Regions from separate parts of the Clostridium celatum genome, predicted to be linked through region 2. Evidence: a T-box and tRNA genes for the amino acid it is inferred to sense, from the RefSeq annotation. Region 2 holds a T-box; the other holds one or more tRNA genes.
The links. The T-box of region 2 lies ahead of thrS (threonine--tRNA ligase). A T-box ahead of a tRNA ligase gene usually reads a tRNA of that ligase, here a tRNA-Thr.

Region 1 (4,670 bases), on a different contig from region 2:
GATACTTATATTTAACTGGTAATAATGAAAGATTAGAATTTGTATTTGAAAATGCATTAAAGATAATCTAATAGCTAAAAGGAGAATAGATATGGCTAAAAGAGAAAACCCTAGAAGAAGAGAAAGAGAATTTAATAAGTTACAAGAAAAACAAAATAGAAGAGAAAGAGCGAGTTTTGCACCGGCAAAAGAAACTAATATTGAAGCAGTAAGAGAAGATTTAGTTATAGGAAGAAATGCGGTTATAGAAGCATTAAAAAGTGATAGAACTATAGAATGTATATATGCTATTAAAGGAGATTTAGAAGGATCAATAAAGGTTGCTTTAGGCCTTGCAAAAGAAAAAGGTATAGTTATTAAAGAAGCAGATAGAAGAAAACTTGATACTATGAGTGAAGGTTTAAATCACCAAGGTATTATTGCAAAGGTTACTCCTTTTAAATATAGTGAAGTAAGTTATATATTAGATTATGCAGAAAAAAAAGGAGAAAAGCCTTTTATAGTAATATTAGATGAAATAGAAGACCCACATAATTTAGGCTCAATAATAAGAACAGCAGAACTTTGTGGAGTTCACGGAATAATAATACCTAAGAGAAGAAATGTTGGAGTAACTTCTACGGTTTACAAATGTGCTGCAGGTGCTATAGAACATATGAGAATTGCAAAAGTTACTAATATAAACGCAACTATTGATCTATTAAAAGAAAGAGGTATTTGGGTTTACGGAGCTGATATTCATGGTAAAGATTATAGCTACAATACAGATTTTTCAGGTCCATGTGCTTTAATAATAGGTAGTGAAGGGAAAGGAATATCAAATCTAACTCTTAAAAAGTGTGATTTATTAGTAAAAATTCCTATGATAGGTAAAATTAACTCTTTAAATGCTTCTGTAGCAGGTGGTATAATGATGTATGAGGTATTAAAAGGAAGATTGACTAAATAATTTAAAGCGACAGAGGTTAAAAGTGAAATTTATTTTTATAGATGGATACAATGTGATTAATAGTTGGAGTAATTTAAAGCATGAAAAAGAAGTTAGTTTAGATAGTGCGAGGCAAAAGCTAATTGATATTTTACATAATTATGGAGCAATACATGGATGTAAAATAATGCTTGTGTTTGATGGATATAAAGTTGCGCGAAATTTAGAAAGTAAGTACGAGTATAATAAAAACCTTACAGTAGTATTCACTAAAAGTGGAGAAACTGCAGATGCTTATATTGAAAAAGAAATACACAATATAGGTAGACGTTTTGAAGTTTCAGTTGTAACATCAGATTCTCTTGAGCAACAAACTATATTCCAGAGAGGTGCAACTAGAATTTCATGTGTTGAATTTTATAATATGATTTTTGATACATCAGAGGATATAAAAAGAACTGTGAGAAGCAAAACAAATGCAGTAAGAGAGAGCACAGTTCAAGATAATATAGATGATGATATTTTAAAAAAGTTAGAAGCGATAAGGCGTAGCTAAAGAATAGTAATTTGGGGTTGGAGGGGAAATTGTGAATAGCAAAGAATATTCAAAAGAAATAGCTAGTGAATTTGAAAGTAAAGCAGAAGAAGAGGTAGTCATAGAAGCGAAAAATGGAAGCGTGAGGGCTCAAGAATATGTTATTTCTAAATATGAAAGCTTTGTGAAAGCAAAATCCAAATCATATTTCCTAATAGGAGCTGATAAAGAAGATATTTATCAAGAAGGTATGATAGGGTTATATAAAGCTATTAGAGATTTTAATTATGAGAAATCAACAACATTTAAAGCTTTTGCAGAGTTATGTATAACTAGGCAGATAATAACAGCTATAAAAACAGCTACTAGGCAAAAGCATATCCCACTAAATACATATATTTCTCTTAATAAACCTGTATCTGAAGATGATTCAGAAAGAACACTTTTGGATATAATATCTAGTATGAAGATAACTGATCCAGAAGAGCTTATTATAAGTAAAGAGAAAAAGAAGTATATAGAGGGTGAAATATCAAAAGTGCTATCAGATTTAGAAAAAGAAGTTCTTCAATCTTATTTAGATGGCAAATCATATCAAGAGATTGCTTGTGATTTAGATAGACATGCAAAGTCTATTGATAACGCTCTTCAAAGGGTTAAGAGAAAGCTTGAAAAATGCCTATCTGATAGCAAATAATAATGGTAAAATCATATTGACAAAAAAAACAAATGATAGTAAACTTTATAATTGGTATATTAAAGTGTATAACGCTTTAATGCTCATGTAGCTCAGTCGGTAGAGCGTCGCCTTGGTAAGGCGGAGGCCGTCGGTTCAATCCCGATCGTGAGCTCCATTATATAAATTTAGTATGCAAACGCTAGGCAAAGTTTATTTAAAATAAGGAGGAATTTTCAAATGGCAAAGCAAAAGTTCGAAAGAAGTAAACCACACGTAAATATCGGAACAATAGGTCACGTAGACCACGGTAAGACTACATTAACAGCAGCTATTACAACAGTATTAGCAAACAGAGGATTCGCAGAAGCGTTCAACTACGCTGATATCGATAAGGCTCCAGAAGAAAAAGAAAGAGGAATCACAATCAATACAGCTCACGTTGAATACGAAACAGAAAACAGACACTACGCTCACGTTGACTGTCCAGGACACGCTGACTACGTTAAGAACATGATCACAGGAGCTGCTCAAATGGACGGAGCTATCTTAGTTTGTTCAGCAGCAGATGGTCCAATGCCTCAAACAAGAGAGCACATCCTACTAGCTTCAAGAGTTGGTGTTGACTACATCGTTGTATTCTTAAACAAAGCAGATATGGTTGATGACGAAGAATTATTAGAATTAGTTGAAATGGAAGTTAGAGAATTATTATCTGAATACAACTTCCCAGGAGATGACATTCCAGTAATCAAGGGATCAGCTTTAAGAGCATTAGAAAACCCAACAGATCCAGAAGCAACAGCTTGCATCATGGAATTAATGGATGCTGTAGATAGCTACATCCCAACTCCAGAAAGAGCAACAGATAAGCCATTCTTAATGCCAGTAGAAGACGTATTTACAATCACTGGTAGAGGAACAGTTGCAACAGGAAGAGTTGAAAGAGGAATTCTTCACGTATCAGACGAAGTAGAAATCGTTGGATTAATGGAAGAAAAGAGAAAAGTAGTTGTAACAGGAATCGAAATGTTCAGAAAGTTACTAGACGAAGCACAAGCTGGAGATAACATCGGAGCATTATTAAGAGGTGTTCAAAGAACAGACATCGAAAGAGGTCAAGTATTAGCAAAAGTTGGATCAGTAAATCCACACAGCAAGTTCGTAGGTCAAGTATACGTACTTAAGAAAGATGAAGGTGGTAGACATACTCCATTCTTCGATGGATACAGACCACAATTCTACTTCAGAACAACAGACGTTACAGGATCAATCAAATTACCAGAAGGAATGGAAATGGTTATGCCTGGAGACCATATCGATATGAACGTTGAGTTAATCACTCAAGTAGCTATGGATGAAGGTTTAAGATTCGCTATCAGAGAAGGTGGAAGAACTGTAGGTTCAGGAGTTGTTACTGCTATAGTTGAATAGTAATTAATTACTTAACATATAAAAGGGCTGGGTTAGTTTACCTAGTCCTTTACCAAGCTAATATTATTGACATAATATCGGTTTTATGGTAAGGTGTTTAAGTAATTAACGAAATAGATAACACAATATCATATAGACTTATATAATTATTTGGATAACTGGAGGTGCAGACTGTGAGAGTTAAGATAACATTAGCATGCACAGAGTGTAAGCAAAGAAACTACAACACAATGAAAAACAAGAAAAATAACCCAGACAGAATGGAAATGCACAAATATTGCAGATTCTGTAAGAAACACACAACACACAAAGAAACTAAATAGTTGACTTTAGAGGAATGACACATATTCGCAATAGTTAAGGATGTGAAGTAATGGCTATTAAAGAAAATGTAAATATTAATACTAAAACTTCTGAAAACAGAGGGCTTTCTAAGTTTTTTAGAGAACTTAAGGCAGAGGTTAAAAGAATAACTTGGCCTTCTAAAGATGACACAAAAAAAGCGTTAATTGCAGTAGGCGTAGTCGTACTAATATATATTATATTAGTAGGCGGGTTAGATTATATTTTTACAAACCTCTTTAAATTAATTTTCAAACTATAATCAAAGGAGGTTTAGATGGGTTTTCTCATCTATAGTAAATATGAGTGAAAGAGCTAGATGGTATGTAGTACACACATATTCAGGATATGAAAACAAGGTTAAAGCTAACCTTGAAAAAACTATTGAAAATAGAAACCTTGAAAGCTTGCTTCTTGACATTCAAGTTCCTATGGAGGAAGTTATTGAAGAGAAAGATGGTAAGACTAAGGTTTCTTTAAAGAAGAAATTCCCTGGTTATGTGTTAGTAAAAATGCTTATGACTGATGAGTCATGGTATGTGGTTAGAAACACAAGAGGTGTAACAGGATTTGTTGGCCCAGGTTCTAAACCAGTACCTCTTACTGAAGAGGAAGTAGAATCTATGGGAGTTGTTGAAATGCCTATAGATATTGACTTAGAAGTAGGAGAAAGCGTAAGAGTTATTTCAGGACCGCTTAGAGAATTCGTAGCGATAATCCAAGAAATAAGCCTTGAAAAGCACAAGATAAAGGCT
Region 2 (4,670 bases):
CCCAAAGCTCTATTGGCTTATAAATTTTAAGCTCAACTTCATTAATAATAGCCTCTTTACCAGCACTTAAATCTACAATAAAACATTTTTTAATTGTATTTCTCTCCTTTTTATTATATTGAATTGGAGAACCAGAATATCTAGCTTTTTTATTTGTTCCTGGTACTACTTGTGGCTTATGTACATGTCCTAAAGCAACATATTGTGCTTCTTTAGGTAAACAATATCCATCAACAATATAACTTCCACCTAATTGAATAGCTCTTTCAGAACCACTTTCTTCACTTCCCATAGTATAAATATGTGAAACTGCAATATTTATTGTATCTTTTCTATAATTTACTTTAAGTGAATCAAATAATTGTTTTATTCTTTCACCATAACTTTTTAATCTCTCATCATCATCATCCATTTCACCATATAAAACTTCATTTAACCTTTTTTCACTTGGATATGGCACTGTTAATATAACTGATTTTTCTCCATTTATCTCTATTTCAACAAATCCTTCTCCTGAGTTTACAACTCTATGCTTTCCATATTGCCCAGGTTGTACTACAGTCTTTGGAGTTCCAACCATTATAATTCCATGCTCCATAGCAAGTGGTCCTGCTGCAACTAATCTTTCAGGATTATCATGATTTCCTGCAATAACTAAAGTTAACCTTTCTCCATTTTTAGAAAGTTTTTTTAATGTATCATAAAACATTTTTTCAGCTCTTGCTGGTGGATTACTTGAATCATAAACATCACCTGCAATAATAACTAAATCAATATTATTTTCTTCTACTATATCTATAAAATCATTTAAAAATGCTTCCTGCTCATCCATTCTACTTTGACCTTCTAGGTTCTTGCCCAAATGCCAATCTCCAGTATGTAATATTCTCAAAATATAACCTCCATCCTATAAATTTATTTACCTTAATTATACAACAAATCCCTCATAATATTATCTAAACTTTATAAAAAGTACGATATAACACTACAAAGAAGCTATTTCCTTTTATAATAAAAATTTGAATGTTTTTTTGTATAAAAATCACCCCGCTAAGTATATTTTGCAACAATATTTTTTTATTGCATCTACATAACGGGGCTTACTTCAACTTACTATGTGTTTTTGTTTAGAAAATCTCAAGTTTAATTTTTATTTTTTATTTCAGTAGTTATTCTATTAATAAATTCTTTTAAATCAATAGCTCCTTCATCACCATTATCTCTACTTCTTAGTGAAATAGTTTTATCATTTTCTTCTTTTTCCCCAATAATGATTATATAAGGTACTCTTTCATTTCTAGCTTCTCTTATTTTATATCCTATTTTTTCAGTACGTAAATCAGTTTCAACTCTTACCCCATTAGCTTCAAGCTTTTCTCTAACTTCATTAGTATAATCAGTAAATTTATCAGAAATAGGTAAAATTTTAACTTGGACTGGTGCAAGCCATGTTGGGAATTTACCTGCAAAATGCTCAATTAATATACCAATAAATCTCTCAATACTTCCAAATATAACTCTATGAATAACTATTGGTCTATGCTTTTCACCATCACTACCAATATAGTCTAATTCAAATCTTTGAGGTAATTGGAAATCTAATTGAATAGTTCCACATTGCCATGTTCTTCCCAAACTGTCTTCAAGATGGAAGTCTATCTTTGGTCCATAAAAGGCTCCATCGCCTTCATTAACTTTATACTGTAAATTCATTTCTTCAAGGGCCGCTTTTAATGACTCTTCTGCTATATTCCAATCTTCATCACTTCCCATAGAATCTTCTGGTCTTGTAGATAATTCAACACTATATTTAAATCCAAATTTTGAATAAACTTCATCAATTAAAGCAACAACGCCTTTAATTTCTGATTTTATTTGCTCTGGTAACATAAATATATGAGCATCATCTTGAGTAAATGCTCTTACTCTCATAAGGCCATGTAAAGCACCTGAAAGTTCATGTCTATGAACTCTTCCAAGCTCTCCAACTCTCATTGGAAAATCTCTATAAGAATGTGTTTCTGTTTTATAAATAAGCATTCCACCAGGACAATTCATAGGCTTTAATGCAAACTCTTCCTCATCAATCATTGAAATATACATATTTTCCTTATAATGATCCCAATGTCCTGAAGTTTCCCATAGCTTTTTATTTAACATTATCGGTGTTTCAACTTCAACATATCCAGCCTTTTGGTGCAACTCTCTCCAATAATTAATTAAGTTATTTTTAAGAATAACTCCTTTTGGTAAGAAAAATGGAAATCCTGGTCCTTCATCAACAAAAGTAAATAACTTTAACTCTTTACCTAATTTTCTATGATCTCTTTTCTTCGCTTCTTCTATATTATTTAAATAAGTTTTTAAAATATCTTTATTTGCAAATGCCACCCCATAAACTCTTTGTAACATTTTATTTTTTTCATTACCTTTCCAGTAAGCCCCTGCAACACTAGTTAATTTAAAATCTTTTATTCCTTTAGTAGACAAAAGATGTGGTCCTCTACAAAGATCTATAAAATCGCCTTGTTTATATAGAGAAATTGTTTCTTCTTCTGAAAGATCCTTTATAAGTTCTACCTTATACGGTTCTCCTCTTTCTTCCATTAACCTTAAAGCCTCTTCTCTACTTAATACTATTCTTTTTATTGAAATATCCTCTTTTATTATTTTGTTCATTTCTTCTTCTATTTTAACTAAGTCCTCATTATTAAATGGAACTTCTATATCAAAATCATAATAAAACCCATTTTCTATTGTTGGTCCTATAGCTAGCTTTACATCTTTATAAAGTCTTTTTACAGCTTGAGCCATTACATGTGAGGTAGTGTGTCTCATAACCTCAACTCCAGCTTCATCATCATAAGTTATTATATTAACCTCATCATTGTTTTTAAGTTTATAAGATAAGTCAACTAAGGTTCCATTTACTTCACCTACTACTGCGGACTTTCCTAACTTTTTGCTAATCGATTTAGCTAGATCTAAAACAGTTGAATTTTCTTCAATTTTTCTTATTGATCCATCTTTTAATTTTAAATTAATCATTCACATTCTACCTCCTTTAAGTTCTATTTTAGAGAAAATCTTTAATTCTCTATATTTATTTTTGATATAAAAAAAACATCCATCCCTAAGCTTGGGACGAATGCTATATCCGTGGTTCCACCCAAATTGAATAAAAAATTCAATTCATCTCTTAAAGTATTATCGATCTTCACCGATGGTATTTCTCACTTAATGATACTAAACCATAACTCCAGGGTAGTTTTCTTATAGTCATATTTAAAAGTGCTTACAGCCTTTGACACTTTATCTCTTAAAATTGTATTCTATAATACTCATCCCTTTCAATGTTCATTGATATTTAAGTATATTTTAAAATTAATGTTACCACTTTATTTTTATTTTGTAAATTATTATCTTTAAATTCTTTACTATTAAATAATATATCAGTACTTTTTATCTAAATTTAGTTTGCAATTATTTTAATAAAAACTCTCTTATTACTTTAATCTTTAATATAATATATGCAATTAAACTACCAACAATTGAACTTAAAGAAAATGGAACAATATAAACAAATAATGCAACTTCTCTTCCTAAAACAAAAGCTGCTAAAGGATATGCTAGTAATGCTCCTATTATACCAGTTCCTACAACTTCCCCAATTACAGCTAATTCAACTTTCTTAAATTTTTTATATAGTAATCCTGCTAAAAGCACACCAACCATACTTCCTGGAAAAGCTAATATACTTCCTGTTCCTAAAATATTTCTAAGTAATGATGATACAAATGCACATAATAGTCCATAAACTGGTCCTAATGTTACACCTGATATAACATTTATAAGATGTTGAATTGGTGATGCCTTTGCACCTAAAATAGGTATAGAAAAAGTTCCTAATACAGTGGCTATTGCAATTAATATACCACTTAATACAAGCTTTCTTGTAGCCTCTGATTTAACCTTACTTACTTCCATAATTCAATCCCCCAATTTATTAATTATTTTTAGCTTCTTAATTTTTCAATTTCACTGCACCATTTTTCACATTCACTTTTTATATCTTCAGCTCCTAATATTGCTGAAACTACTGCATATCCATCTATGTTAGAATACTTTAATTCTTGAATATTATTTAAATTTAATCCTCCAATTGCAACTATAGGTAAATTAACTTCTTCTTTTATACTTTTTAAAGTTTCAATTGATACTGATTTTGCATCTAATTTAGTTGTTGTATTAAACATTGCCCCTACACCTAAATAATAAGCTCCATTTTCTTTTGCTATTCTTGCTTCTTCAATAGTTCTTGCAGATACTCCTATAATTTTATTAGCACCTATTAATTCCCTAACTTTATTTGCTGGTATATCACTTTGTCCAACATGAACACCATCTGCATCACAAATCATAGCAATATCAACTCTATCATTAATTATAAGTTTTACATTATATCTTCTTGTTAATTCTCTAAGTTTAATTGCTTTTTCTAAAAATTCCTTGCCACTAGATTCCTTTTCTCTTAATTGAAGCATTGTAACTCCACCTTTTAATGCCTCTTCAATACACTTATAAAAATCTCTATCTTCTAAAATATTTGAATCTGTAACTAAGTATAATTTTAATTCATTCATACAATTCTCCTCATATTTAATATATTT

Region 1: it has a tRNA-Thr gene. The T-box ahead of thrS (threonine--tRNA ligase) is inferred to sense a tRNA for this amino acid. The anticodon was not compared.

Annotation. Positions count from the first base shown of each region.
Region 1 covers NZ_JAJKGM010000018.1:47,015-51,684, reverse strand. The annotation lists gene LPC13_RS09315 (Mini-ribonuclease 3) at 1-71, shown strand, start outside; gene rlmB (23S rRNA (guanosine(2251)-2'-O)-methyltransferase RlmB) at 92-949, shown strand; gene LPC13_RS09305 (NYN domain-containing protein) at 972-1,484, shown strand; gene sigH (RNA polymerase sporulation sigma factor SigH) at 1,516-2,160, shown strand; tRNA gene LPC13_RS09295 (tRNA-Thr) at 2,242-2,317, shown strand; gene tuf (elongation factor Tu) at 2,380-3,573, shown strand; gene rpmG (50S ribosomal protein L33) at 3,747-3,896, shown strand; gene secE (preprotein translocase subunit SecE) at 3,947-4,177, shown strand; gene nusG (transcription termination/antitermination protein NusG) at 4,218-4,670, shown strand, end outside.
Region 2 covers NZ_JAJKGM010000001.1:14,150-18,819, reverse strand. The annotation lists gene LPC13_RS00095 (exonuclease SbcCD subunit D) at 1-892, opposite strand, end outside; gene thrS (threonine--tRNA ligase) at 1,144-3,048, opposite strand; T-box leader at 3,138-3,363, opposite strand; gene thiW (energy coupling factor transporter S component ThiW) at 3,484-3,987, opposite strand; gene thiE (thiamine phosphate synthase) at 4,017-4,643, opposite strand.